Regions from separate parts of the Psychrobacillus sp. FSL W7-1457 genome, predicted to be linked through region 1. Evidence: riboswitches for the same ligand, from Rfam matches in the RefSeq annotation. Region 1 holds a riboswitch; each other region holds the start of a gene.
What was found. Region 1 has a riboswitch for S-adenosylmethionine ahead of NSQ95_RS01025 (PLP-dependent transferase). Riboswitches for the same ligand answer to the same signal wherever they lie in the genome.

Region 1 (7,493 bases):
TAACACCCCTTTATACTTACATTCGTTATCTTCTATGAATTACCTGCTATTGTATGAGAGTATAGGCTAAAAAATGTTATTAAAAAGACTATGTTAAAGGTTAGGGTTGATTTATGATGCAAAATAATCTTAGATCAGAGAGTAGAATTGATTTTTCGCCCCAGCCGGATGCTTTCCTCGGGGTGAGCGATAAGCCATCACCCATCGCTTACGCGCGTGGTTGTGACGACTTATCTGTCTCACTCATCCCGTAGGAGTTGCCGTCTGGCGCTCCAATCAATAAACGGGAACAGCTTTAGCATCGATCGCTAAAGAATTTACTCGCTAAACAAAGCTGAAAAACTGTCACCAACCCCAATTTCATCATCTATTTATGTTCTTAATAGCCATTTGAAAGTTCCTTTGTTTATGTTTACAGTCACTATAAAAAAATTGTTAGTCTAAATCAACCAATAACTTTAACAAAGCTTTAAAAAATAAGGCTAGATAAAAGAAGATGGTCGTGAAGGGAATCACGACCATCTTCTTTTCTTTTCATTAGTATCAAAAATAAAGTGGGGATGATAGAAGGTTAAGTTAACTGCTCATGAATAAGGCGAATCATGAGTTACATAAGTACCAGCTATAAAATCATGAAGGGATCTCTTATCCTCGCGTAAACCGACCATAAAACAGCTCACAATTAGACCAATACCCAAAGTTATCCCATAGACAATTCCTGCTATTATAACTCTTTTTACCATCGTCCAAACGTCTACACTAGACCCGTCTACTTTAACGATTCGTACTCCTACAATTCGTTTGCCTATTGTGTATCCTGCCCATAAAATAGGCAAGATAAAAGTATAAAAGTTTTGTCCTATGGTCGTAAACCAAGTATCACTTTCTCCGAACAAAAGTAAGCTAATAATTGCCAATGGTATACCGATAATAATTCCATCTAATAGACCTGCCCCAACTCTTATCCAAAAACCTGCTGGGTTAATCATAACTTATAAACTCCTTATTTCTAAAATTAAAGTGAAGCATCATCTACGCTGTTTAAGTAATCCTCAATTGTACCAATGACAGACTCGACACAGCCTTCTTCAAAAGGAGAAATGAGATTAGCTTCTTTTACAAGCTTAGTGAAGGACATAGAGCCCCCTAGTTTACAAAGGTGTAAGTAATCCTTCCAAGCGGATTCACGATCTTCTCTTGAACGTTTCCAAAATTGGAATGCACAAATCTGTGCCAACGTATAATCGATGTAATAGAATGGACTTGCGTAAATATGTCCTTGGCGCTGCCAGAAGCCACCAGCCTCATAATAACTGTTCCCATCATAATCACGATGAGGGAGGTACGTTTGCTCAATTTTTCTCCATGCTGCCTTTCTTTCTGCTGGTGTCATTTCTGGATTTTCATATACGACGTGCTGGAATTCGTCTACGGCCACACCGTAAGGAAGGAACAAAAGGCCACTGCTTAGATGGGCAAATTTATATTTCTCTGTTTGCTCTTTGAAGAAAAGCTCCATCCATGGCCAAGTAAAAAACTCCATGCTCATCGAGTGGATCTCGCATGATTCAAACGTTGGCCAGATATATTCCGGTATCCCAATATTTCTACTTGTGTAAACCTGAAAAGCATGCCCGGCTTCATGTGTTAAGACATCAATATCTCCAGATGTTCCATTAAAATTAGAGAAAATATAAGGAGATTCATAGTCATCGATAAATGTACAATATCCTCCAGCTTCTTTCCCTTTTTTAGCTTCTAAATCCATTAGATCTCGGTCAATCATAAATTGGAAGAATTCAGCTGTCTCTGGAGAAAGCTCCTCATACATTTTCTTTCCGTTATCTATAATCCATTGTGGAGAGCCTTGTGGAGTTGCATTCCCAGTTAAAAAGTTAAGTGGTTCATCATAAAATTTAAGCTTCTCTACACCAATGCGTTTAGCTTGTCTTTCATGTAGCTTATTGGCAAGAGGGACTATATAATCACGAACCTGGTCACGGAATTTCTTTACCATCTCTGCATTATAGTCGATTCTGTTCATTCGAATATACCCAAGCTCTACAAAGTTTTTGTAGCCAAGAGTAGTTGCCATCTCATGACGTAGTTTGACAAGTTGGTCATAGATATCATCGAATTTGGCTTCGTTTTCTTCGAAAAATCCACCGGAAGCTTCTCTAGCTTTCTTTCTTATTTCACGGTCTGTCGACTCTGTGAACTTTCCAAGCTGTGCTAGTGTATATTTTTCTCCCTCGAACTCAACTTCTGCAGATGCAACAAGCTTAGAGTAGTCAGAAGTTAGTTTGTTTTCCTTTTGCATTAAGCCTATAAGTTCGGAAGAGAATCCTTTAATTTGAAAGTCTGCCAAATCAAATAATTGGCTGCCCCATTTTTGTTCTAGCTCATTACGGTATGGGGAAGCTACAAGAACCTTGTAGTATTCTGTGACAAGCTCATCTACCTCGGGACTAATTTCATCTAAAAAATCGCGTTCCTTTTGATAAAATTCATTGTTTGTATCGATAGAAGCTCGGATATAAACAAGGTTTGCTTGGGTAGAGAAGTCGTTGCGAATCGAGTTAATCTCTTCAATTATTGAATTTTGCTCCTCTACAGAAGAAGCCTCCTTCATTTTATCCAATAAACTATGAAATGCTGTCTTCATTTCTTGTAAATCTGGTCTTTTATATTCGTACTCTTTAAATGTAACCACTGTATTTCCCCCTAATTTTTGTAATCCTCACCTTTCAATTGTTTATTATTTTCAGAAAAATTGCAACAGTATTATTTTATTTGATTACTTATAGACAATAATATAAAATGTTTATAAATAAATAAACAAAATTAAGGAGTGTTTGTTATGAATGCGGTTGAGAAATTTATAGAAGCTTCTATGGAAGATATGAAAAGAGGATATGTGGAGGAACTAGAATGCTATCAATGTTTATTGTGTGGGGAAAAAGTAGAAAAAGGTTTGATTTATCCTGAAAATCACGTACTTTATGAGTCGGAGAAATTTATGAAGCTTCATATAGAGCAACAACATATCTCTGTGTTTGACTATTTAATTGGCTTAAACAAAAAGCTAACAGGCTTGACGGATCACCAAAATAGCTTGCTAAAACTGTTTTATGAAGGGAGAAGTGACTTAGAAGTTCAAAAGGAGTTAGAGATAGGGAGTGCCTCAACTATTCGAAATCATCGTTTTGTTTTGAAGGAGAAGGAACGCCAAGCAAAGATATTTTTGACGATGATGGAGCTGTTGAAGGAAAAGGACAGTCATGCCCCTAATTTCCTTCCAATTCATAAAAACGCTACGATGGTAGACGATCGCTACAATATAACAGCCGAAGAGCAGGCAGAAGTAGAGAAAAAGTTCTTCCCTGGTGGATTAAATGGGCGGATGATTAAGTTTCCGAAAAAGGAAAAGCAAAAGCTAGCAACACTAAGAGTAATTATTAAGCATTTTGACAAGGAAAAACAGTATAGCGAAAAAGAAATAAATGAAATTCTAAAAAGCATATACGATGACTATGTGACCCTTAGACGCTATTTAGTTGAGTACGGGTTTTTAGATAGAAAAGATGATGGTAGTGTTTATTGGGTAAAGGGGTGAGGAAGAAGTGAATTGAATCCAATTATAATTAGAGAAGAATACAGACCATATATAAAAGTATTGAAAGGTAACTTATTCCACCCTTGTCCGTCTAACAATGTAAGGAGGGGATAACGTGAGACTACCAGCATTATTTTTGGGTTTGATCATTTTCGTTTTATTAACTGCTGTTGGATGTTCTAATTCATTAAATACAGAAAAAATAGAAGTTCATGAAACTAAAAATCCTGACGCTGAAGAGGTTTTAACATTAGACCCTGAAGCCGATATATTTCAGCTAGATGGTGTGATTTATAAGACCGGAATTGATTGGGTTGAGGAACTTACTTTAACAAAAGGCGAGCAAGTAGGGGAAATAAAAAAAAGAAATGATTCAGACACAGACTTTGAAGACGAAATGTCGAATAAGCTCCCTGTTGGTGCAAAGATCTTTTCAACTATAGAAAAAGAAGGTCCTATTTTACTCGTAGAGTTAGAAGGTAAACTTCTGAAATACTATGCACTGGTAGAGGGTTAATAAATTTCCTATATTTCGAAAATGAGCGAGCCGAGGAAGGGAGGAAGGGCAGCGTAGCTACTCTTCTTTTTAATCCTTCCCTTTGTTTTATTCTCCAGAGACAAAGGTTTTGAGCAAGGCTGCTCTTTCACGCAAACGCAGTTTTGCCTCTGAAATTTGTGGTGTCCTAGCAGCTACCACATCAGCATTCCATCCTATTCCTTCGGCTATAATTTTTGCGCGCTGTAAATGGAAATCACTCGTAATAATGGTGACAGAGGTAACGCTGTCAGGGAGAAGCTGTTGGGAGTATAAAAGGTTTTCATACGTAGAGGTAGATTGATCTTCTACTATGATTCGACTCTCCTTAATTCCATTCTCTACAAGATAGTTCTTCATCACTATAGCTTCCTCTATATCCTCATCTTGTCCCTGTCCTCCAGTAACAACAAGTTTTACAGCTGGATACTTTTCAGCATATTCTAGTGCTGCTTCCAAACGATAAAGAAGTGCTAGAGAAGGTATATGTCCTTTTTTTACCTTTGCCCCTAACACAATGGCATACTCATTGGAACCGTCTGCCTTAGGCTTCAACCCGTCCTCGAGCCATTTGCTTGTAAGCATCCACATACCTAATCCGCTCGATGCGATTATTATTAATGGAATGACCACAATCCACCTCTTTTTTTTGCTCATTTAACTCACTCTTTTCCTTTAAAGCGAAGGCTTCTTTTTCTTTATAACGGAGGAGATTTTTGTCTCTTCCTTTCGTAATAATCGTTGGACATTTTCTATGTGTAAGAAGGAAGCCATTAAAAATAGGAAGCCAGCTATTAAAATTGGCCCTGCTCCATCTGCTGTCCAGACAGAGGCTCCTAAAAATATGAGATAAAAAAATAAAACTCCTATCAACAAATAATCCGTTAAAAGTGTAACGCAGATTAATATAAGCAATCCTGCCAGTCCGACCGGCCAGTGTAATGCAAGTAAAACCCCGATGATGGAAGCAGTGCCTTTCCCACCTTTAAATTTTGTGAAAACTGGAAAGTTGTGTCCTAAAATAACCGCGGCACCAGCTAGATAAAGAAGTAGATCCAGCTCTGATGAACTAAACAAGCTCCACTGCTCAGAAAGTACACGTACGCCAATAATCATAATGGCACCCTTTAATATATCTATGACTCCCACTAAAACACCATACTTCCAACCAAGTACGATAGTAGCATTGGATGCTCCGGAATTATTTAGGCCTTCTTTTTTTATATTAACTCCACTCATCCATTGAGCGAGTTTAGATCCATGTAGCGAACCAATAATGTAGCCTGTTAGGAGAATGCTAACAATCCAAACAACCATTCTATGACACCCCTTATAAAATTATTCTATCTATTATATTAAACGATTAAAAAAAGAAGAAGTTTCAGAATTTTTATAAAATGACTTGACATCTAAATATATGGAGACTTATACTGTGTAACAAGATGGAATACTAATCAAATACTCTTATCAAGAGTGACTGAGGGAATAGGCCCTAAGAAGTCCGGCAACCACCAAGTTCTATAACTTGGAAAGGTGCTAAATCCTACAAATTCTTTAATAGAATTTGGAAGATAAGAGGAGGAACATGTCATCAATTTGACCCCTCTTCTTAATTGAAGAGGGGTTTTTATAGTTGTCAGTTCTATAATCCTCTCTGGCCTCCAGCATCCATCTAATCTACTAAATCGGAGGAATTCAAATGACTAATCTTCAAAAAGAAACACTTCTATTGCACGGTGGACAAACGCCTGATCCAGTGACAGGATCTAGAGCAGTACCTATTTACAAAACAACCTCATATGTATTTCAAAACACAGAGCATGCACAAAATCTATTTGCCTTGAAAGAGACTGGTAATATCTATTCCAGAATCACAAACCCAACAGTAGATGTTTTTGAACAAAGAATTGCATTACTGGAAGGAGGAACAGCAGCAGTAGCACTTTCCTCAGGAGCAGCAGCCATAGCATTTTCTATTTTGAACATTGCTGGAGCTGGAGATGAAATTATAGCTGCTGAAAACTTATACGGAGGAACTTTTAATCTATTTGCACATACACTCCCACGTTATGGGATTACAGTAAAATTCGTAGATTCCTCTGACCCAGAAAATTTCCGTAAAGCTGTTACAGAGAAAACGAAAGGCTTCTTTGCAGAAATCATTGGAAATCCAAGCTTAAATGTTCTAGACGTAGAAGCTGTTTCAAAAATTTCCAATGAAGTAGGAGTTCCATTATTAGTAGATAACACATTTGCTACACCTTTTGGTTCAAATCCTATAGAGTATGGAGCTAACGTTGTTATACATTCTGCAACGAAATGGATTGGAGGCCATGGGACAACAATTGGTGGTGTAGTAGTAGACGGAGGGAATTTCAATTGGAACTCCGATAAATTTCCGGGATTTACAGAGCCTGATGTTACTTATCATGGGCTACGTTATGGAATCGACGTACCAAATGTGGCATTTGCAATTAAGCTAAGAGTTCAGTTGCTTCGGGATTTTGGTCCTACTCTTAGCCCAGAGGCAGCATTTTCCTTTCTTCAAGGACTAGAAACACTTCACTTAAGAGTGCCAAAACATAACGAAAATGCACAGAAGATTGCAGAGTACTTAAATGCAAATGAGGAAGTGTCATGGGTTAACTACTTAGGGCTTGAAAACCATCCAACGCACGAGCTGGCTAAAAAGTATTTAAAAAATGGCTTCGGTTCTATTCTGACATTTGGAGTGAAGGGAGGCAGAGAAGCAGGCAGACAAATTATTGATAATATTGAAATTTGGTCTCATGTTGCTAATGTAGGAGACGCAAAATCCTTAATTATCCACCCGGCTTCTACTACTCACCAACAGCTTACTCCAGAGGATTTAGAAAAAACAGGCGTTACAGAGGACCTAATCCGCTTGTCTGTTGGCTTGGAGGCAGTTGAAGACTTACAAAATGCACTCGAAAAAGTACTTTTGAGAAAAACAAATGTCCTCTCTAGGTAGAATTATATTGTATAATGAATAAAAATAGTCTACAATATGTAAAATAGTCAATAAATTTATTGAAATATTACACAAGTGCGATTATTTATATTCAATTGTACAGATTCATTTTGGAGGAGACAGCATGGCAAAAATAAAAGCAGCGATTTTAGGGTTTGGAACAGTCGGCCAAGGGATTTATCATATCGTAAATGAAAAAAGAGAAGACTTAAAAAAGTCATTAGGGTTGGATATTGAGATTTGTGCAATCCTGATAAATAATTTAGCAAAAGAAAGACCTGAAACTCCAGGAGTTTTGGTAACAGACGACTTTGAGGATATTGAGAATATTCCTGGACTCCAGGTAGTTT
Region 2 (7,493 bases), 1.7 Mb from region 1:
TTCTCCATCCAATCTATCGCATATACCTCTTCATGTTTTAACTCCGCTGCCGCCTGAAAACCAAACTGATGTATTTCATCTATCGCTAGCTCTAGTTCATTGTTTAAATATTGATTATACTCTTCGTTTAATAAGTGATTTTTTTCTTTTTCAACTTCCAAAGCAATTTTGTCAGGATGGAATTCTTTTATAGCATCTACAACTTTTCTTATCTCCCCTTGCCTTTTAGTCGATCGTAAGTTGTCCGTTTCTACATTGTATAAATCAGAAGTATTTCCCATATGAAATGTCCCTAATATCATGATTTTGGTCATTTTTTATTACCATCCTCTCCCAATACGATAAAATTAATTTCATTAATACATCGCAGAGTTAACATAATTTTCTATTATTTTCCCATATAAAGGAATAAAGGTAAATAGATAAATTATTGGTTGAGGCCTTTCTAAGAAAACGATAAATAAAAAACAGAGCAAATTCTATGCGAATTGCTCTGCTATTCTGGATGATTTTATCTTCATTTTGAACGATTTAACATGACACTTAGAACTTAATATTATTCGGTTCGTGTCATGTTTTTGGCGTAAAAGATTTCATCCATTTCTGTTTTAAGCTTTTTGGTGATAGAGATTTTCTCATCATTGGATAGCTCGTCTTCCTTGTAACCAAAGAGGTAGTTATTCAAATCAAATTGTTTCAGCTTACATTTGGTATGAAAAATATTTTCCTGATAAACATTCACATCAATCATATGGTAATATTCCTGCAAGGCATTCGGAATATAATTTTGAATGGAATTAATATCGTGGTCAATGAATAATTTATGACCCTTCACGTCTCTCGTGAATCCCCTCACTCGGTAATCCATGACCATTACATCGGTTTCGAAGGAATGTATTAGATAGTTTAGAGCTTTTAAGGGAGATATTTCTCCGCAAGTCGAAATGTCTATGTCTGCTCGAAACGTACTAATCCCTTCATCTGGATGATATTCAGGATACGTATGAACGGTAATATGACTTTTGTCTAGATGACCAAGAACGACCTCTGGTATAGGCCCAGGGGATTGCTTAAATGATTCTATCGGTGTTTGATCCACGGGTCCTTCTGACACTAAAATAGTCACACTTGCCCCTTGTGGCTCGTAGTCCTGTTGCGCTATGTTTAAAATATTCGCTTCTATAATTTCGGACACTTTTGTTAATATATTGGTTAGACGCTCAGCGTTATATTGCTCATCAATGTATTCAATATATTTTTCCCTTTCTTCCTTCGTCCTTGTATAACAAATATCATACATATTAAAGCTTAGTGTTTTCGTCAAATTATTAAAACCATGTAACTCGATTCTTTGTTTTGGTGTCAAACTCATAGACATAACCCCACTTCCAATAATTGAAAATCATACTTTTATAGATATGTGTATCAGCAAAATACAATGTCTCTTCCATTTTGTCTTCCCTAATATTTGAATAAATAAAACTAAAATCAATAAAAAACTCCTGAATATTAAAACAGGAGTTTATATGTGTCAATTTCAAAATTCCTGTTTGTATAGAAAAACACGAACAATTAAAAGAGAACAATGAAATTTATCTGATTTTTAATAATAAAGTAGAATTGATTTTCGCTCATATCGCGGACGCTTTCCGTGGAGTGAGCGATAAGCCATCACCCATCGCTTTCGCGCGTGGTTGTAACGTCTTTATCTGTCTCACTCATCCCTACTTACGTCTCCGCCCTCCGCTGCAATCAATATTTATAATGTTCACTTTTAATCTTTAAAATGCTTTTTATGAAATTGACTCGTATATAATTTTTCTATTTACTCCCATTTATAAGGAGTAGCCTGATAAACATAGTAATTCAACCAATTAGAAAATAATAAATGTGTATGTGCCCTCCATGTATTTAATGGCTTATTAGAGGGATTATTATTTGGGAAATAGTATTTGGGCATCTCAATATCTATTCCTTTAGTTATGTCTCTATGATATTCCTCTGCTAATGTGTGCGCATCATACTCTAAATGACCAGTGACCATCACCATTTTATTGTCGTTCGATTTTACAAGAAACACACCTGCTTCCTCCGAAGTGGATAAAATAGTTAGTCGCTCATGCTTTTCTATTTCTTCTTCAGATACAGAAGTGTAACGAGATACGGGAGCATTAAACTCTTCATTAAATCCTCTTATTAAATTCTCCACTTGGTCAGTTAATATATGCCGATACACTCCCGAGCATTTACGAGAAAGTGTGAATTTATCTATACCAAAATGATAATACAGTGCAGCCTGCGCGCCCCAACAAATATGTAAGGTGGAGGTGACATTGGATTTAGACCATTCCATTATTTCCTTCATTTCATTCCAGTAATCGACCTCCTCAAATGGCAACTGTTCTACTGGAGCACCAGTTATAATCATCCCATCAAACTTTTTTTCTCTTATTTGATCAAATGTCGTGTAGAAAGTATCCAAATGGGTTTTGCTGGCATTCTTGGATTCATGCGTCGCTGTATTCATAAAGGTTATATTCACTTGTATAGGGGTATTCCCCAGAAGTCTTAATAGCTGAAGCTCCGTTTTTTCCTTCTCAGGCATTAGATTAAAAATAATAATGTTAAGTGGACGGATGTCCTGCTTGTAAGCACGCTCTTGATCCATGAGAAAAATTTTTTCTTCTTTTAACAGCTTAGCTGCAGGTAATTGTTTCGGAATATTGATAGGCAATGACTTTCCCCTCCCAATGAAATGCGCAAGAGCACCTGTGATTTCGCCTCAAACTAAGTAGGAAAGCGAACAGGAGCAAGGCATTTGTTAAAATAAATACCTCTCTTTCCATGTAAGAAAAGAGAGGCAGGAATTTGCTAACTAGCTCTTATCTTCCAAGATCGTCTTGTTAGGAATTAGCACCTTTCTGTACAACAGAGGTTGCCGAAGTATCACAGGGCCTAATCCCTCCACTTCTCTTGATAAGAATATTAAATTGTTTAAATTATTCGTTAATAAGTTATATTAGCATGCTCTATTACTTATATCAACCCATTTTACAAAGTATTCGGGTCATTCTGCTAAATCTAGCCATTTTTCTAATAATTGCTCCAATTGCTCCTCTACCCGAAGTTTTTCCAAGCTTAATGCCTCATAATTTTCCCAGTCATTCTCTATGCTAATTTGTTTTGTTAGCTCACCTATAACATTTTCGAGCTCACTTATTCGCTTTTCCAAAGGAATTTCCTTTTGTTGTTTGGCAGGTGTTGTTTCTTTTAATGGCTGATCGATTATTTCTTTCCTAATATTTTCTTTCGAGCAAAACTCATTCCATTTTTCCCTTGCCCATTCGTAAGGGCCTTCAAATGTGGTAAGCACGCCATGCTCTAGCCAAGCAGTCCTTGGAAATAGTTTATTTAGAAAATATCTATCGTGAGATACAGCAATAATAGTCCCTGTAAAATCATCTAGCGCTTCCTCTAATACCTCTCGTGAATCAATATCAAGATGATTCGTTGGCTCATCTAATATGAGACAATTTATATCTTGATGCATTAGCTGAGCAAGACGGAGTCGCATTCTTTCTCCTCCGCTTAAATCAGCAATTCTTTTAAAAACATCCGCCCCGTAGAACATAAACTTCGCTAAAATGTGTCGAGCCTCTCCTTCTGCCACATTTACTTCAGCTCTAAAAATATCTATTAAGCGAGCTTTGGGATCTGTTATTTCGAAATGTTGAGAAAGATATCCTTGGCGCACATTACTACCAAATCGAGCTTCACCCGAGTCTATTAACTCTACTCCCCTGAGAATATTCAAAATGGTAGTTTTACCGGTTCCATTCCTACCAACGATTGCAAGACGGTCCTTCCAATGTACATGAAGTTCTGCACTGTTTAATAACATTTTTTCACCAAAGCTTTTGAAAGCCTCTTCCATTATGACAACTTCTTTTCCGCTTCGGGGTGCCGCATCAAAAGATAGACTCATTTTCTTAGGGTCTATTAGAGGTTTACGAACCTTTTCCATCCGCTCTAATGCCCGTTCCATATTCCTCGCTTGACGGTGTAAACTTGCATTTGGAGGAACTGCTTGGTTAGCCCATATCCTTAATCTTTTTATCGCTTCTCTCATTTTCTTTATCTTTTTTTGTTGCTCCTCATACTGTTGAAATTCACGAGTAAGTTTTTCTTCCTTTTCGATTAGAAAAGAAGAATAATTACCATGATATTTCGTAAGCATACCATCCTCAAGATCTGCAACTTTTGTAACTACCTTATCTAAAAAATATCGGTCATGTGAAATAATAACCACTGTACCTGTATAACTAACTAAATACTCCTCTAACCACTCTATTGCAAACAAATCCAAATGATTAGTCGGCTCATCCAACAGTAAAAGGTCTGGTTTGGTTAATAGTAGCTGTCCAAGCATTATTTTCGTTTGCTCTCCACCACTTAAACTTGAAAATGGCTGTTCTACAAAATCACCTAGCTCTAGCCCTTCAACTACTTTATCAATTTCCGAATCAATCGTATATCCGCCCTGTAACGTGAATTTTTCCTGTATGTCTCCATACTGCTTTAGAAGTATTTCCATCGCCTCAGCATTTACCACTGCTAGTTCGTTTTCAAGTATACTCATCTTTTTCTGTAGTAGCATAGTATCCTCGAAAGCATCATATAACAGGTCTTTTCCTTTAACGCTTTCTGAAAAAGTAGGAATTTGGGCTAAATAACCTATTTTCGCCCCCTTTTTAAAAGTGATTATTCCATGATCAGGTTTTTCAATACCTGCTATTAGCTTAAATAGCGTTGTTTTCCCACTCCCATTTCGTCCAACTATTCCTAATTTGTCCCCCACTTTAATATCTAATGACAGATCATCAAATATAAGATTCCCACCAAGCATTTTACTTATTTCCTGTATTTTGCATATCATTATGTTTCGCTTCCTCTCCAAATTATTGCTGGAAGCATTTTTCTGCATACAAAAAGACTGCTCGAATAAGCGAGCAGTCTTCTAATGTGGTTCAGAAAGAATGGCTTATCAGCTGTGAATTTCATGTAATTGTCTAAAAAAGGACAGACTGGTCCCGTTAGTAGCAAATCCATGAGTAATCGCACATGATGTGGATAAAAATTCCAATATAAATCCATGTGCATTCACAGTGTTTTTCATTCTTCCTTCACCTCCGTTCATTAATGTAAGATTATTTTAACATATTCCATTATTTCGTACAATGTGAATTTTTATTTATTCGTAACCTTCTAATCCCTCTAAGCCAGGATCATTCAATTCATTCGTATTTGGCATTCCTTCATCATTCTCTTTATTGACTTCTGCATTTCCTGATTCAGGCCCAATACTTTGTCTATTATTTTCAATGATTTCAGGTGGTGGAACTTCGTTTGATGTACGATTTTCTCCACAGGCAGTTAAAGTTAACACAGTAAGAATAAATATAACTATAATTTTTTTCATGAAATACTCCTTTTGATACTGCAGCTAAAAAATAAACAGCTACATATCCTTTTCATATAGAATGGACTAAAGAACTTATTTTATCCACAAAAAAACCAGCATAAAAATGCTGGTTTTTTGCTAATTATTCTTCAATGTCAAAGTGTATTTCATCTTCGTCATTATATTCTGAGCCATTTTCAAATAATACAGTTGTTCGTAATATAAGCGTTGTCATTTCCTCTGCACCATCTGGAAGCCATCTTTCATCTGGCATGATTTCAAAAGGAATCATTTGCATATCCTTTGAAGCTACTGTGCCTACCAATTCAATAGAATGCTTGGAAACAACTTTGGGAGCTTCTCCATTAATCACTTTAAAGACTTCTAACTTAATATTCTCGATTTGCTCATAGTCGTGAACTCCATCAATATAAATCGTACCTGAAAGATTGATCCCATGTTCAATATAAGGATGATCCACCACAGTATCAATCTTAATGGATTTCACTTCAATACTGGAGTTGAATTTTTTGGCCATTATTCTCATTCCACCTTGTTATTTGTGTACTCATAGTGTTTTTCAACAACTGGTTCAAATTTATTGTACCTCTTTTTAAACATTGTGTAAAAATGGGAAACGATAACTTTTAAAATAGCATAGCCAGGTATACCCAAAATTACTCCGGGAACTCCAAACATCGCACCAGAAGTTATCAATACAAAAATTATTGTAATCGGGTGCACATGTAATGATTTACCCATAATTTGTGGCGATATAAACTTCCCTTCAATTAACTGAACAATTGTCCAGACTACTGCAAGTTTGATAAGCATGAAAGGAGAGGTAACTAAGGCAATAATTGCAGCTGGAGTTATTGCTATAACTGGACCTAAGTATGGTACGACGCTCGTAACCATTGCTATAACACCCAACAATAATGCATAATCCATTCCAATGATGGTAAAACCAATAAAAATCATAATACCTATACACATAGAGACAAGAATTTGACCCTGAATATACGAGCTGATCTGCTTATCGATGCTAGTAAATACCGACTTTATGTCATCTCTCATGCGAGGCGGGAAAATTTTCAGTACATAAGCAGGAAGCTTTTCCCCATCCTTTAAAAGATAGAATAAGATAAAAGGAACAGTAACGATTGCCAGTATAAAGCTAGTTAATATACCGATAACAGATGAAATTCCTGTTGCAATTCCTGTAAAGGTTTCCTGAAAAAAGGCACCTAGCTCCTTCGGTAAATCATACAGAAGATTAGCAACATCGGTTTCTATTTGCAAATAGTACGTGCTTATAAGAGAGTTCGTTCTCAAGAATGAATCTAAGCGGGTTAAGACTTCTATAAAATAACCTGGAAGCTCTTCTGCCAATTTAAAAAATTGAGCTTTTAAGAATGGAAACACTAAGAAAACTAATAAGGTAATAATACCAACCAAAGCTAAAAAGATGAGGAGTATACCAATCACTCGTTTAACTTTAATTTTTTCTAGCATACGCAATATTGGTCTAAGTAAATAATAGATGATGACTGCTAATATGATTGGTAGGATGACATTCCCTAAAAAAACTGTTAATGGGACAAATATGAAGGAAATTTCATCGTAAATCATGATGATTAAGCCAATCATTAAAAGCAGTATAAGCGTAAATATAGTATTACGACCACCTAAAAATTTTATGTATCTAGTTGAGAAAAAAGAAGGTTTTTCAGGTTCCAATTTTACATAACATCCTTTCCTAACTTAATTTTACGAATGAATAAATTTTATCGCAAATTTAAAAGTCCTATTCACCTAAAAAATCTTCTATTGCTTTTCTATTTTTATCTTCGTCAATTACGAGAACTGCTCCTGCGTGACTATAGTTCTTATCATAATAGCTTCCTTCTACAGGAATAGTCAGTTTATCCATTTCTAGCTTTCCACTAACGATAGCATCCAAGACTCGAATAACTTTATCTTTACGTGAATAGTCGGTTTGGATATACCCTTCGGCTGCTCCTATAAATTT
Region 3 (7,493 bases), 890 kb from region 1:
TATAAGCTCCAACAAAGGAACCAACCCATGATAATAAAAATCCAAACAATAAACCATAAGCAGCTACATTAGCAACGATAAAAACCACTAATGGTAAAAATGGCAGAAAGGCTTCCAGAAAGGGCAGAAAAATGCCGATAATCGGGCCAAGTGTCCGATATTCTTTTGTTAAATCAGTAAGTGTCTCAAACGATAACCAATCTGGCATGTCTCTCTCCTCCGCCTATGTATATTTATACTTTCCCCTTTTATTGTATACATAAAACTATATTCTTATAGTATAATTTTTTCATTATGTAAAAAGGATGTGAATATTTTGTGAATAGATCTTTCGCTAGCGGGATGCGGGATGGACTAAGTATCGCTATTGGTTATTTTCCCGTAGCTCTCACCTTTGGCCTATTAGCAAAAACCTCAGGATTGTCTCTTCTGGAGGCAACCGCCATGAGCATATTTGTCTACGCTGGAGCAGCCCAATATATGTCCTTAACGCTTATTACAAAAGGGGTAGACCCTATATTAATTGTATTAAATACTTTTGTAGTAAATATCCGTCACTTTCTTATGACGGCATCACTCAATGAAAAGATGCAAAGCGAGAAACGATGGATAAAAGGAATTTATGCATTTGGGATAACGGACGAAGCCTTTTCGGTTCTTGCTACTAAAAAAGGCGAGAAAATTTCCACCCCGTTTGCATTTGGTGTCGTGATTATTGCCTATAGTAGCTGGGTTGTCTTCACTGCAATTGGTCATGCGATTGGTGCAAACCTCCCTGCTTTTTTAAAAGCAGCGATGGCTATAGCTTTATATGCCATGTTCATAGGATTACTAGTCCCGTCTATGAAGGATAACCGAAAAGTAGTCATGCTAGCCCTCATTTCTGCTGTGATTAATGCTTTTTTTTACTGGACTAGCTTACTTTCTACTGGATGGGCTATATTAGTCGCAACACTTGCTTCTTCTATTCTAGTTGAAATCATCTATGCAAGAAAACAAAAAAGCTTGCCAAAAGGAGTGTTATAAATTGGGTAGTTGGTATTGGTGGATGCTTTTTGGTATGGCAGTTGTTACTTACATTCCTCGAGCATTTCCTTTAACATTTTTAGAAGGCAAGGAACTGCCACCTGTTATTTCAGGTATATTACGTAATATCCCTTTTGCTGTTTTAGGGGCATTAATATTTCCAGCAGTTTTATACATACAAGAAGGCGATATTTTATTTGGTTTTATAGGTGCAATCATTGCTTTTACTCTCGCCTTTTTATTTCAAAATGTGATGGTAGTAGTCCTTGGAACAGTTGGTTTTTTAGCAGTTTATAGCCTCTTTATATAAAGGGGTTAATTTCTTCAAAAAATTCATTTTATTAAACATGCATTTTACGAATTATGATAGAGTGGCAGCGACGTCTGATAGCTTATCGTTCACCGACGAATGCCTCCTCGTAGAGTACAAAACTTTATATTTTTAATAATTCTCTCTTAATTGTCCGTGACTTTAATAAATTTGTAATTTAAATAAGCTTTGTTGAAGTTATTGGTTGATTTTGACTCACAATTCTTTTTTATAGTGACTGTAAACATAAACAAAGGAACTTTCAAATGGCTAGTAAGAACATAAAAAGATGATGAATTTGGGGTTGGTGACAGTTTTTTAGCTTTGATTATGCGAGTAAACTTATTCGCGCTTTATCGATAAAGGAAAGCCATTCCCATTTATTGATTGGAGCGCCAGACGGCGACTCCTACGGGATGAGTGAGACAGATAAGACATCACAACCACGCGCGTAAGCGATGGGTGATGGCTTATCGCTCACCCCGAGGAAAGCGTCCGGCTGGGGCGGAAATCAATTCTACTTTCTGATTTATAGATTTCTTTGCATCATAAATCAACCCTACTCTTTAACATAGCCTTTATTAAAAACTCTTTTACGAATTATTGATCGAGGGGAAGCGATGACGGATAAGTTATAGCTCATCCATGAATGCTTCCTCCTAGCGTATAAAACTATATTATTTATTATTTTTTCGAACCCTTCAAAAATTTATATTTAATTAATCAATTAAGTAGTTCAAATTACCCTAATTTTGAAAACCTCTTGACTGTTATGTTTTTATTGTTTAAAGTTTAAAACAATTCTTACAACAATTAAATAGCACATCACTTTCTTATCTAGAGAAACCGAGGGATCAGGCCCTATGACGTTTCGGCAACAGGTTCAAATCTTTGAATACTGTGCCAACTCCTGCAAGCGCAATGCTTGAAAGATGAGAAAAGTTGGCTTTTTCGTAAATTCTGGAGAGCTTTCTTTTTCTTATCGTTTTTAGATAAGAACAAGGAAGCTCTCTTTTTCTCGTGATAGAAAGGTAGATGACTATCTTTTGTCTGTAACGAACCAATGATGTATGAGGAGGTAATTTGAATGATCGAGTTTAAAAATGTTTCCAAGACCTTTCGTCTTGGCAAGCGGGAGGTGCATGCAGTAAAAGATGTTTCTCTAAAAATAAAAGAAGGTGAGATATTTGGCATCATAGGATTTAGTGGTGCGGGAAAGAGTACGCTGCTCCGACTAGTTAATATGCTGGAACGTCCTTCTGCAGGCTCTGTATTTATTCAGAATATCGATGTTAAATCATTGACTTCCAAACAGTTACGAGCAAGACGAAGAAATATTGGAATGATTTTTCAAAACTTTAACTTGTTCCACTCTCGAACAGTTGGCGGAAATATAGCTTACCCTCTAAAGCTAGCGGGCTTGAGTAAAAATGAAATTACAAAAAGAGTGACTGAACTACTTAGCTTTGTCGGACTTTCTGATAAGGAAAAGGATTACCCTAGTCAATTATCTGGAGGACAGAAACAGCGCGTTGGCATTGCTCGAGCTCTTGCAACATCACCTGATATTCTCATTTGCGATGAAGCAACTTCTGCATTGGATCCCGAAACTACTGCAGAAATTCTTCGCTTACTTAAAAAGGTGAATAAGGAATTTGGAATTACCATTTTGTTAATCACACATGAAATGCACGTCATTCAGTCCATTTGCGATCGAGTAGCTGTAATGGAAAATGGAGAGGTTATTGAATCAGGAGACGTATTCGATGTATTTACTGATCCACAGCATCTTACCTCTCAGCGCTTTATACGATCTGTACAACAGGATCTACCTTCTCCACAAATTTTAGAGGATTGGCGTTCTCGAGGAGGCAACGGCTTTTATCGAGTAATCTTCAAGGGCGACGTAACAAATAAAGCCATTTTATCTCAAATAACTCAGAAGCATCGCATTCATTTCAATATTGTTTATGGTTCTATACGAGAGTTACAGGAAAGGCTTTTTGGAGATTTAATCGTGTCTTTTGAAGGCGACACGGTGGCAATACAAAGTGCCATTAATGAGCTAGAGACAATCGTTGACATTCAGGAGGTGGCAAAGCATGAAAGTTGATTGGAGTACTTTCTGGCCAAGGATTGTAGAAGCTACTGGGGAAACCATTATTATGGTTATTGCCACTTTAGTATTTGGTTCTATTTTAGGAATAACGATAGGTCTTCTATTATTCGTAACACGAGAAAGAAACATTTTAGAAAACAAAATTGTTTTTCAAGTGTTGAACATATTAATCAATATTATTCGACCAATCCCATTTATCATCTTTTTAGTGGCCATCTCTCAGCTCACTAGATTTGTAATGGGAACAACTATTGGAACTGCAGCCGCCATTTTCCCAATGACGATTGTCGCCAGCTTTTCTATAGCTCGAGTTGTGGAAAATAACTTAGTTAGCATTGATCCCGGGGTGATAGAAGCAGCACAAGCGATGGGTGCAAGTCCTTTACGAATTATATTTACCGTTTTAATACCTGAAGCTCTTGGACCTCTTATTCTCGGCTTAACTTTTATAACTGTTAGCTTAATAGACTTTTCTGCTGTAGCAGGGACAGTCGGCGGAGGCGGACTAGGCCATGTAGCAATGACCTATGGATATCAGCGATTTGAGGGAAGTGTTATGCTCGTAACCGTTGTTATACTCATCGTTTTAGTACAGCTTGCCCAGTGGTTAGGAAATGCATTATCTAAAAAATTCATCAGACGATAAGGAGAATAGATATGAAAAAAATTAGTTTATTAATAATTGCTCTTCTAGCAGCAGTAGTCTTAGCAGCTTGTAACGACTCTTCCGCTGCTTCAGACAAAGATACGGTTAAAGTGAAAATTGGAGTGAATGGATCAGATGGTGCCCAGTGGCCAGTTTTAAAGGAAAAAGCAGCAAAAGAAGGAATTGAAATCGAGTTAATCGAGTTTGCAGACTACACTTTACCCAATAATGCTTTAGCACAGGGAGATATCGATTTAAATGCCTTCCAACATATTTCTTTCCTATCCCAATATGTAAAGGAAAGTGGTAATGACCTTGTTCCGATCGGTTCAACGATGTTTGCACCACTTGGCGTTTATTCCGAAAAAATCAAAGACATTAGCGAAATTAAAAAAGGCGATAAAATTGCAATTCCAGATGATCCATCTAACCAGGCTCGTGCACTTCGTTTGTTAGAGTCTGCAGATTTAATCACTCTTTCAGATAGCTTCGGCCTATTTGGAGACCCAAGTGGCATTGTAGAGAACCCATTGAACCTAGACATCATCCCAATGGTTGCACAGCAAACACCACGAGTGTTACCTGACGTTACTGCTTCTATCATTAATAACGGCGTTGCCGGTCAAGCTGGCTTCTCTCCTGGTGAGGACCCTATATTTAAAGAAGAAGGAAAGGATGAATCCATCTATCCTTATGTCAACACAATAGTAGCCCGTGGAGAAGATAAAAATAACGAAACATACACACGTATTGTCGAATTATATCAAGAAGAAGATATCCAAAAAGTTATCACCGAGGATACAAAAGGCGGATCCGCTTTAGTTATTTTAACGCAAGAACAACTAGATAAAACATTTGAAGATCTAATCAAATAAAAAAAATTGGAGGAATACAGATGAGTATTGTAAAAGAACCAAAGGAATTATTGTTAAAGTCAATTGAGGAAAACAAAGAATTATACGTGCAGGTCAGTCAGGAAATCCATAATAATCCTGAAATCGGCAACCAGGAGTTCTTCGCTAGTGCAAAACATGTAAAGCTACTACGTGACGCCGGCTTCGAGGTAACTACTTCCGTTGCAGGCCATGAAACATCCTTCTACGCTATAAAAAAGGGAGCAAAAGAAGGGCCAACCGTAGCTTACCTTGCAGAGTATGATGCCCTTCCAGGACTAGGTCACGCATGCGGGCATAATATTATCGGAACAACGAGCGTTGCAGCTGGAATTGCCTTAGCAGAGGCCCTCCCTCTCACAGGAGGAAACGTAGTCGTTCTTGGGACTCCCGCTGAGGAAGGTGGACCAAATGGAAGTGCAAAAGGAAGTTTTGTGAAACACGGTTTCCTTAAAGATGTTGATGTTGCACTAATGATTCACCCTTCTGGTAAGACTTCTTTAACTGGTGAAACACTGGCTGTGGATCCATTAGATTTTCATTTTCATGGGAAAGCAGCACATGCATCTGGATCTCCAGAGAAAGGAATAAACGCTTTAGACGCTGTCATTCTTTTATTCAATGGCATTAATGCCCTTCGTCAGCAGCTTCCAAGCAATGTACGTATCCATGGAATCATCACCCACGGTGGAGATGCTCCAAACATTATTCCTGACTACGCTTCTGCTCGCTTCTATATCCGAGCAGAAAGCTGGAAGAAAACAGAGGAAGTAGCAGAAAAAGTCCATGCTATTGCAAATGGCGCAGCACTTGCAACAGGAGCCTCTGTACGAATTGAGCGATTCCAAAACGAGGTTCAGGACTTTGTATTAAATTCTAAATTAGATGAAATTCTTCATGAAGAGCTTGAGGCAGTAGGAGAGTTTGTCCATACAGAAAAACGAAAAGGCAAAGGATCAACAGACGCTGGCAACATCAGCTATGCTGTCCCTACTGCCCATCCACATATTAAAATTGGTCCAGATGATTTAGTAGGTCACACCATCGAGTTCCGTGAAGCTGCCAAATCCCAGCTTGGCGACGAAGCACTAATTAAGGGAGCTAAGGCTCTAGCCAATACCGGCTATCGCATCCTAACAGATGCTGAACTGCTTCACAACGTACGAAAGGAATATGAAGAAGCGCTAGCTAAGAAGCAAGATTGAGATGAATACCTGATTCGCTGAATGATAGCCTATGGTTAAATGGTGAAGTTTTGGCATTTGGGTAGAAGTGTTGCAGTAGCCGCTGAAAGTATTGTACATGGGCAAAGTGTTGCGGGAATGACTTCAAGTGTTGCGCATTTTACCCGAAGTGTTGCACTAAATGGAAAGTGTTGCACTTACGGCTTGAAGTGTTGCATCAATCCAAGTATCTCACTTTACCAATTGACTTCCTCTTGCCTCCCCCTGTTTGAGGAAGTCTACTAAACTATTAATTTCCATCAGTCGATAGGTAAAAAAAAATCCGCCCTTTATGGGGCGGATTTTTTGTCGCGCGCTTTCATATAGCTAGCATACCAAAATCCAAATGTCAGAGATGCAGCATCTAATATATAAATCCACCAACGATGAGTATAGCCTGCATACACAGATGCTGCGAAGAGAGCGACTGTTAGTAGCAAGGCCACATATCGATTAAAGGTAATTCGAGTAAATAGCACAACTAACAAAGCAGGTGCAACAATCGCAAGTATCACTTGTGTTGGTATAGATAAAGTTTCCATTGTTTCTCCTACCTTACTAAGATTAATCCTAGTCTGTAATGGTCATGTCTAAACAAAACATGCTGTCTCAATCGAAGCTCTCCATTATGATCCAATACTTCTAATCTACAATGGGCTGCATTGATTTGAACAGCTTCATAAAGCTCTTGCTCATCTGTTACTTTTTGTCCGTTTACTTTAACTATACATTCTCCAATTTTTAAGCCCATCTTTTCTGCTGGAGAGTCGGAAAGCACACCAGCAATCATTACCCCATTTGATTGCGGAGACACAGCAAAGGAGCCATTACGCTCTCTTCTATACTCAACAAAGGATATTACTAGTCTTCCTATTACTCCCAACGCCAAAGCTATTAGACTGATAAGTGGTTCTATATAGCCTACCGCTGCTACAACTGTCACGATTATTCCTAATTGCCACACCTTTTTTCCGTACTTAGGGAAAAAATTCTCTGCCAGCGAATGTCTGCTTTTTTGTTGAAAGCCTATTACAAAAGGAAACAATATTAAAGAAAATGTAGACTCTCCTAAAGTAAACTGTGGCCAAAACGGTAGATATGTATGTATAACATCTCCAGGTATGACTAATAGAATCGGTAACAACCAAAGTCGTTTAGTAACATATTCCATTGCCTCGCTGCCTCTTGCCGTTTTAACCAATCTAGGCGAAGCATTTGTCGCTCCATGCTTTTGGATAATATAACCCTCTGCTATCAGCAATAAACCCGCTAAAAT
Region 4 (7,493 bases), 1.4 Mb from region 1:
CGAAGAAGATCAAAAAGATGGAACAAAAATTGCAGCTGCAATCGCTGAGTATGCAATTGAATGCTCTATTAACAAAGTAGTAGGGTCTGAGGTTCTAGACTATATTGCTGACGAAGCAGTTCAATTACATGGTGGATACGGCTTCATGCAAGAGTATGAAGTAGAGCGCATTTACCGCGACTCACGTATTAACCGTATTTTCGAAGGTACAAACGAAATCAACCGTTTAATCGTACCAGGAACATTCCTGAAAAAAGCAATGAAGGGTGAATTACCACTTCTTCAAAAAGCTCAAGCACTTCAAGAAGAGCTATTAATGATGATGCCAGAGGAAGTTGGCGATGAAGCATTAGCACAAGAAAAAGTGCTAGTGGCAAACGCTAAGAAAATCGGTATTTTAGCTGCTGGTATGGCTGCTCAACGCTTCGGGACTAAATTAGAAGCAGAGCAAGAAGTATTAGTACACATTGCTAACATTGCGAATAATATCTTCGCTATGGAATCAGCAGTACTTCGTACAGAAAAAGCAATCGCACGCAGCGGAGAAGAAAAAGCAGCACAAAAGCTTCTATACACTCAAATCTTCTGCCAAGAAGCTTTCAATGAAATCGAAGCAGCAGCAAAAGAAACACTAATTGCTTCAGTTGATGGCGATAACTTACGCATGATGCTTTCTGCACTTCGCAAGCTAACACGCTACACACCATACAATGTAATCGAGAAAAAACGCGAAGCTTCCGTTAAGCTAATCGAAGCTGAAAAATTTGTAGTTTAATAATAGCAGTGGCCATCTGGAACTCCAGATGGCTACTTTTTTGTCCGAAAAACGATATTACCATGAAGGGGAATGAGTTTATAACCGTTCAGCAAGATTTATGACCGCTCACGGGAATTTATCACCGCTAAGCAAAAACAAGAATATTTTTAAAGTTAAGAAGAGAGCATTTCACTGTTCTCTCTTGCATGAGTAACAAAATATTATTATGATAAAAAGAAAAAGGTGAGATATAAATGACAATCCAATTTTACGGATATCCAAAATGTAGTACATGCAACAAAGCAAGCAAATGGCTGAAAGATAACAATATTCCATTTGAGAACCATCATATCGTTGACGCACCGCCTTCAAAGGAACTATTAAAGGAAATGGTGGCACAAGGCGATAATGAGCTGAAAAAATTCTTCAATACTAGTGGCGTAAAATATCGTGAATTACAATTGAAGGACAAGCTTCCTACTATGTCGGAGGATGAGCAGTTGGAGCTGCTTGCTTCGGATGGGAAATTGATTAAACGACCTCTTGTATATGATGGACACAAGCTAACGCTTGGTTTTAAAGAAGAGCAGTTTGAAGACATGTGGAAAACCTCTTAAAGCACCTTGTATTTACTATCAAAATATGTGAATATTAAATAGAATGGATTAATTATTTGAGAGGGGTTTATTTATGAGCGTACCTAAAGATTTTAAGTACTCAGCTGAACATGAATGGGTAAAAAATGAGGGCGGAAATGTCCGTATTGGAATTACTCATTTTGCACAATCTGAACTTGGAGATATCGTATTCGTTGAACTTCCACAAGTTGGCGATGATATCAAGGCAGGAGACGCTTTTGGTAGTGTTGAATCCGTGAAAACTGTTTCAGAACTATATGCACCTATCAGTGGTAAAGTAGTAGAAGTAAATACTGAGCTAGAAGATAGCCCCGAATTTGTTAATGAATCACCTTATGAAAATGCATGGATGATCGTGGTTGAGCCTTCTGACGTATCAGAAGTGGACAGCTTATTATCTCCTGAGAAGTACGAAGAATTAATAGCAGAGTAATAATGAAAACGCCGGTTAATAATCGGCGTTTTTTTCATATAATAAAGGAAAGGCAATAAGTTGGGAGAGAAGCTAAATGGCACATGTATTTAGTGATAAAATAATTATCGTTGAGGGTAGGTCTGATAAGCTGCAATTATTAAGCCTTCTCGATGAATCTCCAGAAATTATATGTACTAATGGAACGATATCCGATGTAAAATTGGAGGAGCTATTAAGCCCTTATGATGGCTTGCCGATTTATGCTTTTCTAGATGCAGATAAATCGGGAGAACAAATTCGCTCGGTTGTTAGGAAGGAGTATCCAGAGGCCATTCACCTGTATACCAATCCTACGTATGGCGAAGTTGCGAATACTCCGGTCAAGGTTTTGGCATCTATATTAAAACGTGTTAATATTAAGGTGAAAAAAGAATTTTTACCTTAGGATGATGTGTATGAACGAATGGACTAGAGAACAATGGGATAGCGCTAAAAACAATTCAACACTTACCTTGTTTTACATCTATACGCCTATGTGTGGAACGTGTCAGGTAGCAAGTAAAATGATGAATGTTATTAAAGAAATGGTTACCTATCCAATTGGTCAAGCAAATATTAATTTTCTAGGTGATTTGGCGATAGAACAGGAAATTGAAAGCGTACCTTGTCTTCTTATTACAAAACAAGGAAAAGTGGTAAAGAAAATCTATGCTTTTCAATCAGTTCCTTACTTATTGGAAACAATAAAGGCTATTGACGAAGATGGAAACCTATGATAATATTCGTTATGTTGAAAACACAATTTAATAGTGTCGCTCTTATTAAGAGAGGTGGAGGGAAGTGCCCTTTGAAGCCCGGCAACCGTCACGAAAGTGAAATGGTGCCAAGTCACGCAAAGCAATAGCTTTGGGAAATGAGAGAATGGATGAACGTTATTTTAAATAGATAACATACACCCCTTCTGCTCTTTTGCAGAAGGGGTTTTTTATTAGGAAAGGTGGTCAGGTTTACTTGATTAGTTTAAAAGAAGTTTCGAAAAGATTTATTACGAAGCAAGGAGAAATCGTTGCAGTTGACAGTGTAAATCTGGACATACAGCGTGGAGAAATATTCGGGATTATTGGATACAGCGGAGCGGGTAAAAGTACGCTCATCCGCTTGTTAAACGGTTTAGAAAAACCAACAGATGGCCATATTACAGTGAATGGCCAGGAAATTACATCTATTAATGAGGATAAGCTTCGAAGCTTTCGTCAAAAAGTAAGTATGATCTTCCAGCATTTCAATTTACTTTGGTCGCGAACAGTCGCTGAAAATATAGCATTTCCCTTAGAAATTGCAGGTGTCTCAAAGGACAAAAGAAAAGCTAGAGTAGAAGAGCTATTAAGCCTTGTTGGATTGGAAGGAAGAGGAGACTCTTACCCATCTCAATTATCTGGAGGACAAAAGCAACGCGTAGGAATTGCAAGAGCGTTGGCTAATGGTCCAGAGGTATTGCTTTGTGATGAGGCAACATCGGCTCTTGACCCTGAAACAACCGACTCCATTTTAGACTTGCTCGTAAGCATTAATGAAAAATTAGGATTAACCATTGTGTTAATCACACATGAGATGCAAGTTATTCAAAAGATCTGTAACCGAGTAGCGGTTATGGAAAATGGTCAAGTTGTAGAAGATGGAGATGTGCTTGAGGTATTCCAAAAGCCACAACAGCCTATTACTAAGCGTTTCGTCTCTCAAATTTCTGATTCAAACCAACCTGTACAAACGATACAGAATTTAGTTCAGCTTTATCCAAATGGCAAGCTAGTTAAGCTCGTTTTTGTTGGAGATACTACAGAGCAACCAATTCTTTCAAGATTAATCAAACAGTTCGATTTAGAGGTAAATATTGTCCAGGGGAACATCTCTCATACGAAAAGTGGGGCGTTCGGGACACTAATCCTGCAAATTGATGGAAATGAACAAGCGGTGGAAGATGCCATACAATTTATCCACTCGCAAAAAGTTAAAACTGAGGTGATCAACAATGATTGAATCGTTATTTCCAAATGTTGATTGGCCTAAAATGTGGGAAGCCACTATAGAAACCCTTTATATGACCGCAATTTCTACAGTCCTAACAGCAATCTTTGGACTAATTTTAGGACTATTATTATTTTTGACAAGCCCACACCAAGCATGGGCAAATAAAATAGCAAACTGGTTGACCAGTGGAGTAGTCAATATTTTTCGTTCTATTCCGTTTATTATTTTAATCATTTTGTTGATACCATTTACAACGTTGTTGACGGGATCGATGCGTGGTCCGAATGCGGCCATCCCTGCATTAGTAATTGGAGCGGCTCCATTTTATGCCCGTATGGTTTTAATCGCACTACGAGAAATCGACAAGGGTGTTTTAGAGGCAGCTAAATCGATGGGTGCTAAAACCTCTACAATCATTTGGAAGGTTTTATTGCCAGAATCGATGCCAGCCTTAGTATCTGGTATTACCGTAACTTGTATATCACTAGTTGGTTATACAGCAATGGCGGGAATTATTGGAGCTGGAGGACTTGGGAATCTAGCATTTTTAGATGGATTCCAACGTGGACGCGGAGATGTAACGCTTATTGCTACTATTTTAATATTAATCATCGTCTTTATTCTACAATGGATTGGCGATATTATTACTACAAAAATTGATAAAAGATAGGGAGAGATTGAAAATGAAAAAATTATTGGCTGGGGTTTTATTATCTGTTAGTGCATTAACGCTTGCTGCTTGTGGTGATGAGGATAGCGACAAATTAGTTGTTGGTGCCTCTAACGTACCGCACGCAGAAATTTTAGAGCAGGTAGTACCTATTTTAGAAGAACAAGGCATTGAGCTTCAAATTGAAACGTACCAAGATTACGTACTACCAAATAAAGACTTAAATAATGGCGACCTAGATGCCAATTATTTTCAACATGCTCCTTATCTAGAATCACAAATGAATGATTTCGACTATGACTTCGTAAATGCTGGTGGCATCCATATCGAGCCGATTGGTCTTTACTCTCAAAAGTATGATTCGATTGAAGAGCTTCCTGAAGGAGCAACGATCCTAATGAGTAATTCGGTTGCTGACCATGGCCGTGTGCTAGCAATGCTAGAAGCAGAAGGGCTAATTACACTTGCTGAGGGAATAGATAAAACAAAAGCAGAAATTGATGACATTATAGACAACCCGAAAAACCTAGAATTCGATCCAAACTACGAAGCTGCTTTAATGGTTCAGCTATATGAAAACAATGAAGGCGACGCATTGCTAATCAACTCCAACTACGCAATCGATGCTGGCTTAAATCCACTAGAGGATGCAATCGCAATTGAAGACTCAGAATCTCCATACGTAAACCTAGTAGCGGTAAACGCAGGTGACGAAAAAGACGAGCGCATCAAAGCACTAGTAGAAGCACTACAATCCAAAGAAATTCAAGATTTCATCTTAGAAGAATGGGGCGGAGCAGTAGTTCCGGTGAAATAATTCTTGTTGGATGAGTTATTGAAGCAAGCACCTGGTGTGCTTGCTTTTTTTGTGGGGTGATAGAAGTGTCAGTTAAGGAGGGGGGAAGTGCCCGTAACGTGAGGATCGCCCGTTAACTAGTGGAAAGTGTCCCATAAAGTGTTTAAAAGAGCCCATAAACCAGTTGAAACTGACCCATAAATGAAAGAAAAGCGCCCGTAAACGTGAGTATCGCCCATAAACTAGCGGAAATGTCCCATAAAGTGTTTAAAAGCGCCCATAAACCAATTGAAACTGACCCATAAATGAAAGAAAAGCGCCCATAAACGTGAGAAGCGCCCGTTAACTAGTGGAAAGTGTCCCATAAAGTGTTTAAAAGAGCCCATAAACCAGTTGAAACTGACCCATAAATGAAAGAAAAGCGCCCATAAACGTGAGTATCGCCCATAAACTAGCGGAAACTGTTCCATAAAGTGTTTAAAAGCGCCCATAAACCGGTAGAAACTGACCCATAAATGAAAGAAAAGCGACCGTAAACGTGAGTATCGCCCGTAAACTAGTGGAAAGTGTCCCATAAAGTGTTTAAAAGCGCCCATAAACTAGTTGGAACTGATCACTCAATCGAACCCTTAAAAAAGCTACATATACCCTCTTAAATGTTTCATCACAAATAAAAAGATTTACAGGTTTAATTACCAAATTAATGGTATCTTTCTTAACTTAATTTTGCTAATCTAAAATTGAGGTGATGACTATTGATTATCAAAAAATATGCGGAATCGGAACAACTGAAAGCAATGAGATTATTATTGAATAGACTACCTTTGAGGCACCCGTTTTATCCCAAGCTAGCCACAGAAATACAGACAACTATGGCAGGTGATTATGGAGAGGAAGTGGTTTATAGGGAGTTAGAAAGGATGCGTTTACCTTATAATTATTTTTTATTACATAAGGTAATGCTGCGTACGGAAAAATTATTTGAAATTGATTTTCTATTACTAACCCCGTTTGGTGCAGTTATTCTTGAAATAAAAAACATTATAGGGTCGCTCGAATTTAAAGTGAATCCTTCACAATTAATACAAACTAAAGATAATGGGGAGATTAAAAAGTACCCTTGCCCCGTTAATCAGTTAAATGAGTATTCCTATTTATTGTCTAATTTCTTTTCACATCATAATCTTTCTATACCAGTCTTCGGAGCTATAGTTTTTGCCTCTAAAAATAGCTATGTTAAAACTACAAACAATGATACGACCATTCTTTATAAGAATGAGGTCTATTCGTTCCTTCGAAATCTCCAAAATAAATCTACGATAGTACCCGTACCCGTTTCTAAACTTAATCAGGTAAAAAATCTGATTTTAAAACATAATTCCCCATATGAATTCTTTCCCTTAACGAAACATTATTCAATAGAAGTAAGTGATTTAATCTCAGGCGTAGCTTGTGAAGGCTGTGGACAGGTAGGTATGAATAAAATTAAAAATATTTGGTATTGTACAAGCTGTCAGTATGCTGACAAATATGCTTCGCTAAAATCACTTCAGCATTATTTTTGGCTATATGATGACATTCTTACAAATAAAGCTTGTAGAAAATTTTTACTCTTAGACAGTCGCTATGAGGTGAAGAGGCTATTAAGGAAAGCAAACCTCTTAAAATTAGGAAAATATAAAACTACACAGTATAAAAGGAAGAATTAACTTACGAGCACAAAACTTTTTTAAAATGATTCATTTCTCCCCTTTTTCATTTCACCTAAATTATTACCAATTAAATAAGCTTACAATTATCGAAAACGATCAGCTGGAAGCTAATCCCTCTCAGGCGCATGAGGGTGGGATTTAAAATAGGAGACTGGCTTTGATTTTACGCCGAGATGTTACGTGAAATGAAAAACATGATTCGTGTGACATATGTATCAATTCAATATTTGCGAAAGGAATTTTCAGAATAAAAAGGATGTTTGAACTTAACATGAGGTGGTATGTAGTGTAGTATAGAAAACATTAAAAAGGAAAGGAATGATTCATTATCAGTTCGGGAGAGTTACCCTATACAGAACAGATGGACCACGCATTCAGAGGAGTACATGGTTTCGGTTACGATGAATTAAGAAATAGTCAAACATTGAGAGCAAAAGTTGAGAAACGTCGTCAGGCAGATCACGAAAAAAGTATGCA

Region 2: it holds a riboswitch for S-adenosylmethionine, as region 1 does, so the genes downstream of both, metA (homoserine O-succinyltransferase) here and NSQ95_RS01025 (PLP-dependent transferase) in region 1, are expected to answer to the same signal.
Region 3: it holds a riboswitch for S-adenosylmethionine, as region 1 does, so the genes downstream of both, NSQ95_RS05030 (ATP-binding cassette domain-containing protein) here and NSQ95_RS01025 (PLP-dependent transferase) in region 1, are expected to answer to the same signal.
Region 4: it holds a riboswitch for S-adenosylmethionine, as region 1 does, so the genes downstream of both, NSQ95_RS13585 (methionine ABC transporter ATP-binding protein) here and NSQ95_RS01025 (PLP-dependent transferase) in region 1, are expected to answer to the same signal.

Annotation. Positions count from the first base shown of each region.
Region 1 covers NZ_CP151993.1:187,285-194,777, forward strand. The annotation lists gene NSQ95_RS00995 (RDD family protein) at 585-989, opposite strand; gene NSQ95_RS01000 (M3 family oligoendopeptidase) at 1,016-2,713, opposite strand; gene NSQ95_RS01005 (DUF2087 domain-containing protein) at 2,861-3,616, shown strand; gene NSQ95_RS01010 (hypothetical protein) at 3,732-4,133, shown strand; gene NSQ95_RS01015 (YdcF family protein) at 4,221-4,808, opposite strand; gene NSQ95_RS01020 (glycerol-3-phosphate acyltransferase) at 4,827-5,468, opposite strand; SAM riboswitch class I at 5,613-5,729, shown strand; gene NSQ95_RS01025 (PLP-dependent transferase) at 5,851-7,143, shown strand; gene NSQ95_RS01030 (homoserine dehydrogenase) at 7,268-7,493, shown strand, end outside.
Region 2 covers NZ_CP151993.1:1,873,372-1,880,864, reverse strand. The annotation lists gene NSQ95_RS09010 (DUF5694 domain-containing protein) at 1-314, opposite strand, end outside; gene speD (adenosylmethionine decarboxylase) at 557-1,372, opposite strand; gene metA (homoserine O-succinyltransferase) at 1,826-2,734, opposite strand; SAM riboswitch class I at 2,880-2,983, opposite strand; gene abc-f (ABC-F type ribosomal protection protein) at 3,068-4,936, opposite strand; gene NSQ95_RS08990 (RAxF-45 family protein) at 5,045-5,176, opposite strand; gene NSQ95_RS08985 (hypothetical protein) at 5,252-5,479, opposite strand; gene NSQ95_RS08980 (sporulation protein) at 5,604-5,999, opposite strand; gene NSQ95_RS08975 (AI-2E family transporter) at 6,005-7,201, opposite strand; gene NSQ95_RS08970 (LCP family protein) at 7,269-7,493, opposite strand, start outside.
Region 3 covers NZ_CP151993.1:1,077,350-1,084,842, reverse strand. The annotation lists gene NSQ95_RS05045 (TVP38/TMEM64 family protein) at 1-208, opposite strand, end outside; gene NSQ95_RS05040 (AzlC family ABC transporter permease) at 343-1,026, shown strand; gene NSQ95_RS05035 (AzlD domain-containing protein) at 1,028-1,336, shown strand; SAM riboswitch class I at 2,167-2,275, shown strand; gene NSQ95_RS05030 (ATP-binding cassette domain-containing protein) at 2,424-3,449, shown strand; gene NSQ95_RS05025 (methionine ABC transporter permease) at 3,439-4,101, shown strand; gene NSQ95_RS05020 (MetQ/NlpA family ABC transporter substrate-binding protein) at 4,113-4,976, shown strand; gene NSQ95_RS05015 (M20 family metallopeptidase) at 4,997-6,199, shown strand; gene NSQ95_RS05010 (CsbA family protein) at 6,508-6,759, opposite strand; gene NSQ95_RS05005 (PDZ domain-containing protein) at 6,768-7,493, opposite strand, start outside.
Region 4 covers NZ_CP151993.1:2,765,283-2,772,775, reverse strand. The annotation lists gene NSQ95_RS13610 (acyl-CoA dehydrogenase family protein) at 1-775, shown strand, start outside; gene NSQ95_RS13605 (arsenate reductase family protein) at 1,012-1,374, shown strand; gene gcvH (glycine cleavage system protein GcvH) at 1,448-1,828, shown strand; gene NSQ95_RS13595 (toprim domain-containing protein) at 1,905-2,255, shown strand; gene NSQ95_RS13590 (thioredoxin family protein) at 2,266-2,586, shown strand; SAM riboswitch class I at 2,626-2,730, shown strand; gene NSQ95_RS13585 (methionine ABC transporter ATP-binding protein) at 2,822-3,847, shown strand; gene NSQ95_RS13580 (methionine ABC transporter permease) at 3,840-4,508, shown strand; gene NSQ95_RS13575 (MetQ/NlpA family ABC transporter substrate-binding protein) at 4,522-5,325, shown strand; gene NSQ95_RS13570 (nuclease-related domain-containing protein) at 6,060-7,013, shown strand.